Regions from separate parts of the Paenibacillus sp. P36 genome, predicted to be linked through region 1. Evidence: riboswitches for the same ligand, from Rfam matches in the RefSeq annotation. Region 1 holds a riboswitch; the other holds the start of a gene.
What was found. Region 1 has a riboswitch for ZMP and ZTP ahead of rpiB (ribose 5-phosphate isomerase B). Riboswitches for the same ligand answer to the same signal wherever they lie in the genome.

Region 1 (5,147 bases):
AAGACACGCAGCCTAAAGTGAAGTTTTTCTTCTGGGAAATGACCAAAAAAATCGTTTCATGGTTTAGTTAACTTGATTTCATTTTGGAAGTAAGGATGATAGATCGTGACAAAGTACTGGAAAGTAGACCCGGATAGGGTTGGTAACAAGGGTGAAGAATTATCAGATGCCGCAGCGCTTTTGCGGGACGGGGACACCGTAGCTTTCCCTACGGAAACGGTCTACGGGCTTGGTGCTGATGCTACGAATACCACAGCGGTAAAGCGTATTTTCTCAGCCAAAGGACGACCGTCGGATAATCCGTTGATCGTCCACATTGCTGATACGAAGCAGCTCTCAGATCTCATTGAGCCTGATAGTGTCACGCCTGACCATCATAGGCTTATGGAGGCTTTCTGGCCTGGCCCTCTTACAATCGTGCTGCCTGTAAAAACAGGCGGCATTTCGCCGTTGGTGACTGCCGGTCTTACTACGGTTGGCATTCGTATACCTGATCATCCTGTGGCCTTGGAGCTACTTCGAAAAGCAGCGCTTCCTATAGCAGCCCCAAGCGCCAATAGTTCTGGCCGACCGAGTCCAACGCTGGCCTCACATGTGCGAGAAGATCTGGACGGTCGAATCGGTGGTATTGTGGATGGCGGCGGCACGGGGGTCGGTGTTGAGTCGACGGTGATTCAGCTTGTAGATGGTGAGCTGTATATTTTGCGTCCAGGCGGCGTTACGGCAGAGCAGTTGCAGTCCGCCCTGCAGGCTATTCGAATTCATGAGCCTGAGCGGGAAGATGTGCAGGTCTCAGAAACGCCTCGTGCTCCGGGGATGAAGTATACGCATTATGCGCCAAAGGGATACATGCATATTGTATCTGGAGACAATGCTGAAGCAGTGGTTGAATGGATTCAGCGCGACATTCAAGCCGCTAAAAAGCGAGGGGAATCGACGGGGGTCCTTACTTTTGAGGAAAGGGCTTCTCTATTTGAAGCTGATTTGGTCATTGCCTGCGGCTCGTTAGCGGAACCGGATAAGATTGCTCAGGGGCTGTATGCTGCATTAAGGCAATTTGATCAGCAAGGGATTCAGTATATTGCTGCAGAAGGCTGCCCGGAAACGGGGATTGGTCAGGCCATTATGAACCGTCTGCGCAAGGCAGCCGGTCACCGGCTAGTACGTGTTTAGCTAGCATGATTCCCAGTTTGTCCGCATATCTTGGTTAAGAAAGCGGACAAGGGGGACAGCACTTATGCTCGTAACTGGCGTTGAATTTGGGCAGATCATCACCATATTCATCATGGCGATAGCCTTGGGTCTGGATGCTTTTTCCTTAGGAATAGGTATCGGCATGAAGGGAATTCGCTTGTTGGATATTTTTAAAATTAGCATGGTGATTGGTATTTTTCATATCATTATGCCGTTAATGGGCATATTTATGGGACAATATGTTTCGCTTCTGCTTGGCAATGTGGCCACTGCAGCCGGCGGATGTTTGCTCATCCTTTTGGGCTCCCATATGGTGTATAGTTCGATCCGCGGAGAGGAAGCAACCTCTTTTGATCATAGATCTTTATGGGGGCTTACGATTTTTGCGCTTAGTGTAAGCATAGATTCGTTCTCAGTAGGTGTATCCTTAGGCATGTTTGCGACGGATATCCTGTTAACCGTGCTTGTATTTGGTTTGTTCGGCGCGCTGCTCTCTGTAGCTGGTTTATTGGTTGGCAGACGGGTGAACGGCTGGGTTGGCGAGTATGGTGAAGCGTTTGGCGGGCTAATTCTGCTCGCGTTTGGGATCAAGTTTTTGCTATGATACAATGGAGGCGGAGCAGGCTCTGCCTATGTTTACGAAGAAAGTTTTGCTACGCAAAACTCTGAGGAGGATCTCATGTTGCGAATTCTATTTGTCTGTACAGGAAATACGTGCCGCAGTCCATTAGCCGAAGGTTTGCTGCGTATCAGGGTGCACCAAGAAGGACTTGCGGCAGAAGTTCGTTCAGCTGGCGTATCCGCAATGACGGGCGCTCCGATCTCCCGAAATAGTGCGACACTGCTGCAGGAGGCAGGGTTCAAAGAGCCCATTCGTTCACTAGCGATTCAGGAGTCTGAGGTGAAGTGGGCGGATCTCATTTTGACGATGACGATGGGGCATAAACGTTCGGTTATCCAGCGGTATCCGGGCGCGATTGATAAAATTTTTACACTCAAAGAATATGTAGAGGACGATCAGCGTATCCTTCAAGCGATTGAGGAGAGAGAGAAGTTGGTCACGGAGCTTCAGCTTAAGCAGGCTCTTTCACAAACAGTAACCGTTGAAGAACGAAATCGGATTTATCTGTTGGAAGATGCCATCCCGGATTACGATATTTCTGACCCGTTCGGAGGCCCTATAGAGGTTTACCGGCAAACAGCGAATGAAATCAGCGGGAGTTTAGATAAATTGGTTAAGAAGCTGCGCGAGCGGAAAGAGGATTCGCAGTCTGGGAAATGATTTGCGAAAGACATCTTTACACCTCGTGCATAATGCGATAAGATGGATTCATCAAGCAAGACTCAATGTAACTGGCGACGAGTGGGAGTAACCACAATGGAGCATTGAGCTATACGGCCGGTCGCCTGGGCAAAAGAGCAACGCGCTATTTCTAGCGTGTCCGCTCTTTTTTTCGTTTTCTGGTGGACTTTGGGATATAATAGAAGGGTCGAATTCGAACAAGCAAAGGAGCGTTCTATCCATGAAAATTGCGTTAGGTGCGGATCATGCAGGCTATCGTTTGAAAGATGTTATTATTCCTTTTATTGAATCCTTGGGCCATCAGGTCATAGATTATGGATGCAGCTGTGCAGATTCCGTTGATTATCCGGATTATGCGCTCAAGGTTTGTGAAGATGTGGTTTCCGGGGAAGCCGACAAAGGAATTCTGATCTGTGGAACAGGCATCGGGATGTCGATCGCTGCGAATAAGGTTCCAGGCATCCGTTGCGCGCTGGTTCATGATCTATTTTCTGCTAAAGCCACACGGGAGCACAATGATACGAATGTACTTGCTTTAGGCGAGCGTGTCATCGGACCGGGTGTTGCCGAGGAAATCGTGAAAATTTGGCTGGAAACAGAATTTTCCCAAGGTGTCCGTCACCAGAACCGCATTAACAAGGTGCAAAGCATCGAAGATCGCTTCGCGATTCATCCATAAGGGTGGCCACCATGACAAATTCCATACTTCACACGATTGCAGAAGATTTGGAAGCAAATCTTCGCGAGTTGGTAAAGGTGGGCAATCTACGGCCAGGTCACATTCTGGTCATTGGTACAAGCACGAGTGAGATTCTCGGTCATCGGATTGGGACGTCGGGGACACTGGATGCAGCTCGGCCGATTTTTGAAGCGGCGCAGCGCATTAGCCGCGAGTTCGGCTTGCACTTGGCTTTTCAGTGCTGCGAACATTTGAACCGCGCGCTTGTCATTGAGGAAGATCTCTTCGCGATCTCCCCTCAGCTTGAGCCAGTGTCGGTGATTCCTGTGCCAAAAGCCGGCGGTTCAATGGCCTCCTACGCATACCGTCACTTCGCGAAGCCTGTAGTCGTCGAGACGATTCAAGCGCATGCCGGGATCGATATTGGCAGTACGCTGATCGGGATGCATTTGCGGCGGGTTGCTGTGCCTGCACGGCCGCCCGTGCGGAATATGGGTCATGCTTATGTGACCATGGCCTTTACACGGCCTAAATTGATTGGCGGAACAAGAGCTGTCTACACACCTGAGGCTGCCGAGCAGCTCTATCAGCAAGCCGCGCCAGATGCGGATTGCTAGGTTAACTTATAGATATAAATTATCTTTTAGGAGGAATTCCATATGACAAACTTTCTAAGTAAACAAGATCCAAAAATCGTAGAAGCTATGAACCTAGAACTTGGTCGTCAACGCGACAAAATTGAGCTTATCGCTTCTGAAAACATCGTCAGCCAAGCTGTGCTTGAAGCGATGGGTACAGTACTGACTAACAAATACGCAGAAGGTTACCCGGGCAAAAGATACTACGGCGGCTGCGAATACGTAGACATCGTAGAAGATATCGCTCGCGACCGCGCGAAAGAGCTTTTCGGAGCTGAACATGCGAACGTTCAACCGCACTCTGGTGCACAAGCGAATATGGCTGTTTACTTGGCAGCTCTTAACCCTGGTGACACTGTTCTGGGGATGAACCTGGCACACGGTGGTCACTTAACACACGGCAGCCCTGTTAATGCTTCCGGTATTCTTTACAACTTCGTGGCTTACGGTGTAAGTGAAAAAGACTTCCGCATCGACTACGACGATGTTCGTAAAGCGGCTTTCAAACATAAGCCTCGCATGTTAGTTGCTGGCGCAAGTGCTTACCCGCGCACAATTGATTTCGAAGCATTGGCATCCATCGCTAACGATGTAGGCGCATTGTTCTTCGTTGACATGGCGCATATTGCCGGTCTAGTTGCTGCTGGTTTGCACCCGAACCCAGTGCCGCATGCACATTTCGTTACAACTACAACGCACAAAACGCTTCGCGGTCCTCGCGGCGGTATGATTCTTACGCGCAAAGCTTGGGCAGCTGCGATTGATAAAGCTGTATTCCCTGGTTCCCAAGGCGGTCCTTTGATGCATACGATTGCTGCAAAAGCCGTTTCCTTCGGTGAAGCTCTGCAACCGGAATTCAAAACTTACGGTCAAAACGTCATCGACAACGCGCAAGCATTGGCGACTGCACTGACAGCTGAAGGCATTAACCTTGTTTCCGGCGGTACAGATAACCACTTGATGCTGGTTGATCTGCGCAACCTGAACATCACAGGTAAAGATGCTGAGCACGTACTTGACGAGATTGGTATCACAGCGAACAAAAACGCGATTCCTTTCGATCCAACAAGCCCGTTCATCACAAGCGGTATCCGTTTGGGCACACCGGCTGTAACATCCCGCGGCATGGGCGTAGAAGCGATGCAAACAATCGCGAAAGTGATTGCAATTACATTGAAAAGCCCGAAAGATGAGGCTGTTCTTGAGAAAGCTCGCGGCATGGTGAAAGATTTGACGGCGCAATATCCGTTGTACGCAGGTTTAACTTACTAATCAAAATAGAAAGGGCTGCCTCAAAGGGTCTTTAATGACCTTTTGAAGCAGCCCTTTTTTT
Region 2 (5,147 bases), 4.0 Mb from region 1:
AAATGTCCGAGCAGAGAAAACGCGCATCTAACCCCGTTTCCTTGGTCAAGCGTTCGGCGAGTGCAATCGCATCCTCGGAGAAATCTACCCCAGTAACTTGTGCTCCTAGACGAGCCCAGGAGAGCGTATCTAAACCAAAGTGACACTGAAGGTGTAGTAGCGTCTTAGAAGAAACATCGCCGAGTTCCGCTCGTTCGATTGGGGTCAAGGTAATCTTGCCTGCCTTAAACCCGGCGATATCGTATCTTGCGGCATTGACAGCTGTACGGGTGTTCCAGTGTTCGCGGTTCCGTTCCGTATAATCAGTCATAGCGTCTCGCTCCTCTGACGTCCTGTCTTGTGCTGGCAGCAGCCAGCTTGTATTAAAACAAAGATATACGGGTAGCTCGTTCAAATATGCCTGTTCTTACTTCCTAATAGTTGTTCATTTAGGAGGAAGCATTTACACCGCCTTGCGCCCAAGGCTGCGTTGTTGTCGTTAACTCTTCTCCCGACTCGATGGCCGCCTGCATCATTATAGATAAATAATGATCCTGCATGGCCTCTTCCAACCCATAGCATTCCGGCCCACCTTGTAGATAGTCCGCCATCTTATTTAAACTCGTAGCGATAGCAAGCTCATCGTCAGATAATCGGCTGGGAACAAATGGATTTTCATATACCCATTCATCATTAGCTGTAATGCCTCGGTGATAATAGCCTTCAAGGTTCCCGTTATGGCCAGTATCAATTCTTCGAAGATCACCGTATATCGGTGTTTTGAAATCCCGTAGATACCGGAACGTTTCGTCTGTTAATTCTCCGCGGTTTCCACGAACGAGTATACGATTTTTGCGAACCCAAGAAAAATACTGATCTCCCGTAAAATCAAAAAGTGCCAGCTTATTTCCGAAGGAAAGAGTAACGATATCCTGGACAGAATCAGCCATGATTTCACTTTCGGGAGGTCCATTACGCCCAGGTCCTTTCACTAGATTCGACGTAAATCTCTGTCCCCGGATGACGGCATTCTCGAAATCAATGCCAAGCAGCTTTCGTATCAAACTGATTCCATGATAACCGTGCGCAGCTGAGACTTGCGCTTGAGAAATATCGCCAAGTTTGCCGGATCTCACAAAAGCAATGCGCGCAGCATGCATCGGCTGATACAAGTATTGTTCAGCTACCTGTACGCGTCCTTTCAGCTTTTTCAGCGATTCGTACAAGTCGATCATGGTGGGAATGTCCTTAGCTGGAGGCGTCTCTGTCAATACGGGAATTCCCCGCTCGGCCAGTTCCAGTGTGCAGACGGGCGCTGCCTCCCATGGAACGCATACGACCGCGAACTGAAGTGAGCCGCTTGAAGCGAAAGAATCCATATCCCGATAGGTTTTCACACCCCACTCCTTTTCAATCTCCTTGCCGCGTTCCTCGTCACGGACTAGCATCGCCCGGACGGCGAAATGCTTAGGCAGCGCTTTGGCAATCCGCAAATAAAAATCGGCTCTCCACCCTCTGCCGACAATACCGAATTCGATTAATGACATGACCGTTCTCCTCGCTTTCGTTAAATGCCACTAAGATAATAGGAAAGTTACATGTTTTGCTAGATTTTATTTTACTAAAGGATCTGCCGTTCATACAAGTGCGCGGCCCATCCTTGCGCTTCATACCGTCCACAAAACGCAAATCCTTCACGAGTATAATATCTATTTAGTGCCGCGTTATCAGCCATACAATCAAGGCGTATCCAAGATTTCCCTTGTTCTTTGATATAGCTTTCCGCCCAATTAAGCAACCGCGTGCCAATGCCCATGCCTGGATAGTCCCGAGAGACCGCCAATCGGTGTACATAGCCAGCATTTTCATGGTGCTGATCTCTCCAGATCTCTTCGTCCCTCCATTGAATGGAAAAGCAGCCGACGGGCACTCCATCCATGTGCGCCACAAAAAACTCATCCTGTTGAATCAAATCCAACACATACGATTGTGAAAACCTCTCCTCGCGCCACTGTATAAAGCCCTGCGTCCGCTCAATCCACCTGGCGGCATGTACCAAAAGCTCTCGCACCGACTCTGCATCTGCCAGCTCTGCTCTGCGAATGTCCAGTTTGCTCTGCCAGCGGTACTCCAACCGTGCTGCCGTTTCCATCGCCAATGCTTCACCGGACAACCTGGCTACAACATGTAACGCCGCATCGAACCCTGTAGTTACACCGCCGGACATGACAATTCTTCCGTTATCAACATAGCGAACATTCTTCACAACCGTCGTACCAGGAGAAAGCATGCCTTGTAAAAGGTCGTACGCCATCCGATTCGTTGTCACGCGAAGCCCCTCCAATAAATCCGCTTTCGCCAGCAGCAGGGCTCCAGTACATATTGAAAGAACAATTTCAGCGTTGTTAGCCGCCTCACGCAACCAATTGATCAGTCGTACATTGTTTATTTCTGTGCGAGCTCCCCACCCTCCAGGCACGATGAGAATATCAATGGCAGGGCAAGTATCAAAACTAAATTGTGGCGTGATCGTGATGCCGCTAACGGTTGTCATCGGGGTTTCCTTTTCGGCTACTGTAAAGACCTGGAAATGACTGCCCAAGTATCCAGCTACCCCAAAAACATCATGTGGACCGGTAAAATCCAATGTATCTACCTTATCGTACAGCACAACTCCGACATGCCTTGTCCTCTTCATCGACATCATCTCCTCAGAAATAAAAAGAGCACTTGACCCAATGGATCAAACGCTCTGCCCAGGCGATCGGCTATATGCCATATGCGCTCCCCCGTAGTCCTCTACGTTTCGCCAGTTACGCATACCATAATTTCCCTTTATTATACAAAGGAAAAATAAAGCCGTCTAGATGAATAAAAAGATTATTTTCAGCCAAACCGATCATTGAATTGGAACTTTGAATATGACTAATAATCCAATAGCGAATAGTATGGAAATCGCATACGTAAGTATTGGGCGACTAAAATGTAAACGAAGCATTGGGAACGTGATGATATTGAACACGACGGAATACAGCATGGTCCAGCCATGAAAATGTTTGATCGCTCCTGTAAATATGTAGATGACCTCAATGAGGGAATATATGACGACCCATAATCCTATCCATAATGCTGCCTTTGCAATTCCTTTGGGGTATAAACCAAGAAATATCAGCGTTGTAGCTGCAAATGCAACCAAACAGCATATTTCAGTCCCTATCGTACTATCAATTGGCGGCTTGGGTTGGTGCTGCCATAGCGGGTAATCTTTAGTCAGCAGAACATAAAATACGTCTCCAAGCAAGAAATATAACATTGTTGCATGATATTTTTGCCAATTTCTCCAGTCTCCCCAACGCCATGCCGAAAGGACAGATATAACAGCCATAGCAATGAAAATCATCCGAATACCCCATAACATTGCATCGTTTAACTTTTATAGTCCCCTGATCCAATTATAGGTATTCAGATTTCCTGCACGCCCGATTATAATGCGGTTCTCTCCCTTTCGCGAATCCATGCATTTGCAAGCAGAATAGCCCCTCTAGCTGCAGCTGTATCCGCTAAGTCGTTGAGCATAACGAAATCATGGATAGTGCCTTGGAAGCGAACAGCTGTTACCCGAACCCCGGCTTCTCTCAGTTTATTCGCATAGGCTTCTCCTTCATCCCTTAGTACATCTGCTTCAGCCGTAATGACAAGTGCTTCGGGAAGGCCTTTCAGTTGTTCTATGCAAGCTCTTAATGGTGAGGCGGTTATTTCCGCTCTTTCTCCTGGATCAGTTGTATATTGGTCCCAGAACCATTTCATAGCATCCTGGCGAAGGAAATATCCTGTTGAAAAATCTTTATATGAGTCCGTCTCAAACGATGCATCAGTGACTGGATAAAAGAGCACCTGCTTGCGGATCTGAGGGCCACCGCGCTCCTTGGCCATTAAGGTAATGGCAGCACTCATGTTACCACCGACACTATCCCCTGCAACTGTAATATGGTCTGGATGCAATCCCTTTTCTTTGCCATGTTCGGCAACCCATTTGAGCGCGGTAAATACTTCCTCAATCGCAACAGGGTATCTGGCTTCCGGCGACAGGCTATAGTTTGTAAAAACAACCGCGGACTGAGACCCTACCGCTAATTCTCGAATTAATCGGTCATGCGTATGGACATTTCCGAAGACCCAGCCAGCGCCGTGGGTGTAGAGAATCACAGGTAGAGAACCTGAAATGTTTTGTGGACGAAAAATGGTTAGAGAGATGTCCCCTTTGGGCCCTCCCGGAATGGTTACATTCTCCACGTCAACAGGCGGCTTTGTTATGGGGCCGTCTTGAACTTCGTCAACAGCTTCCCTTCCTTTCTTTGGTCCTAAATCAAAGAGAAATGGTGGATTTGCTGTAGCTTCAACGAAATCTTGAGCAGCTTGTTCAAGTACGATCTTCTTCTTCATTTTGGAACCACCTTTCATTTGGCTTCATTTATGGTCCCAATTTATTAACCAATTTGAGGGGAAATTAATCTGTTTGTTTGTAAATCCTTAAGCGGTGAACTCATCTATTATTTCAATTACTTCAATTTTTCCATTAATCAAAAGCTCCGGAAGTTCGTTGCTCACATTCCCCTTCCAGTATTCTCTAGCTTGTTCAATTTTTAAGGAAAAAGGGATCGCATCCTCCTTAGGCAATAGATTTCCATCGCCCTCAAAGTAACTTCCATTAACCCGAAGCTTAACGATTTGCAAAACTTTCCGATGATAGGATTCAAAAATACTTTTCCATTTCAAAGCATCTCCATAACTTTTCGCAGCATATAAACAAGTTAATCTTGAAGGATATTCAGGGTATTCTTGAAGTCTAACCATCTCAACTAGCGCTTCTCTAATAGCTCTAATTGTTTGCCCTACATACTTAACAGCTACTTCGGCATTTTCTTTATCAAGTTTCAAGCCATCATTCGTGTAATGATCATTGAGAATTTGAATAAAATCTTCGCCTTTGGCATTTAATTGTTCTTTTTCAAAAAAGAAACGGTACAATGTGTTTTTCTGGTCATGATCAAAATAGATCACTTGCCCAAGAGACATCTTATTCCTAGTAACAATGTGATAAACATCCAAAACATTCATGCTCCTATCCTCCGATTGGTTCATTTCTTTTATGTTTCAGAAGCCAAGTA

Region 2: another riboswitch for ZMP and ZTP. It lies ahead of ACKTT9_RS21480 (GNAT family N-acetyltransferase); the one in region 1 lies ahead of rpiB (ribose 5-phosphate isomerase B).

The regions. Positions count from the first base shown of each region.
Region 1 is NZ_AP038372.1:45,596-50,742, forward strand. Features, by position in the region: gene spoIIR (stage II sporulation protein R) at 1-71, shown strand, start outside; gene ACKTT9_RS00200 (L-threonylcarbamoyladenylate synthase) at 106-1,173, shown strand; gene ACKTT9_RS00205 (manganese efflux pump MntP family protein) at 1,238-1,798, shown strand; gene ACKTT9_RS00210 (low molecular weight protein arginine phosphatase) at 1,874-2,476, shown strand; ZMP/ZTP riboswitch at 2,534-2,614, shown strand; gene rpiB (ribose 5-phosphate isomerase B) at 2,718-3,176, shown strand; gene ACKTT9_RS00220 (TIGR01440 family protein) at 3,188-3,793, shown strand; gene glyA (serine hydroxymethyltransferase) at 3,836-5,086, shown strand; gene ACKTT9_RS00230 (MFS transporter) at 5,146-5,147, opposite strand, start outside.
Region 2 is NZ_AP038372.1:4,775,327-4,780,473, forward strand. Features, by position in the region: gene ACKTT9_RS21470 (class I SAM-dependent methyltransferase) at 1-310, opposite strand, end outside; gene ACKTT9_RS21475 (Gfo/Idh/MocA family protein) at 429-1,526, opposite strand; gene ACKTT9_RS21480 (GNAT family N-acetyltransferase) at 1,601-2,677, opposite strand; ZMP/ZTP riboswitch at 2,727-2,806, opposite strand; gene ACKTT9_RS21485 (CBO0543 family protein) at 2,879-3,379, opposite strand; gene ACKTT9_RS21490 (alpha/beta hydrolase) at 3,463-4,422, opposite strand; gene ACKTT9_RS21495 (DUF2441 domain-containing protein) at 4,510-5,097, opposite strand; gene ACKTT9_RS21500 (dienelactone hydrolase family protein) at 5,102-5,147, opposite strand, start outside.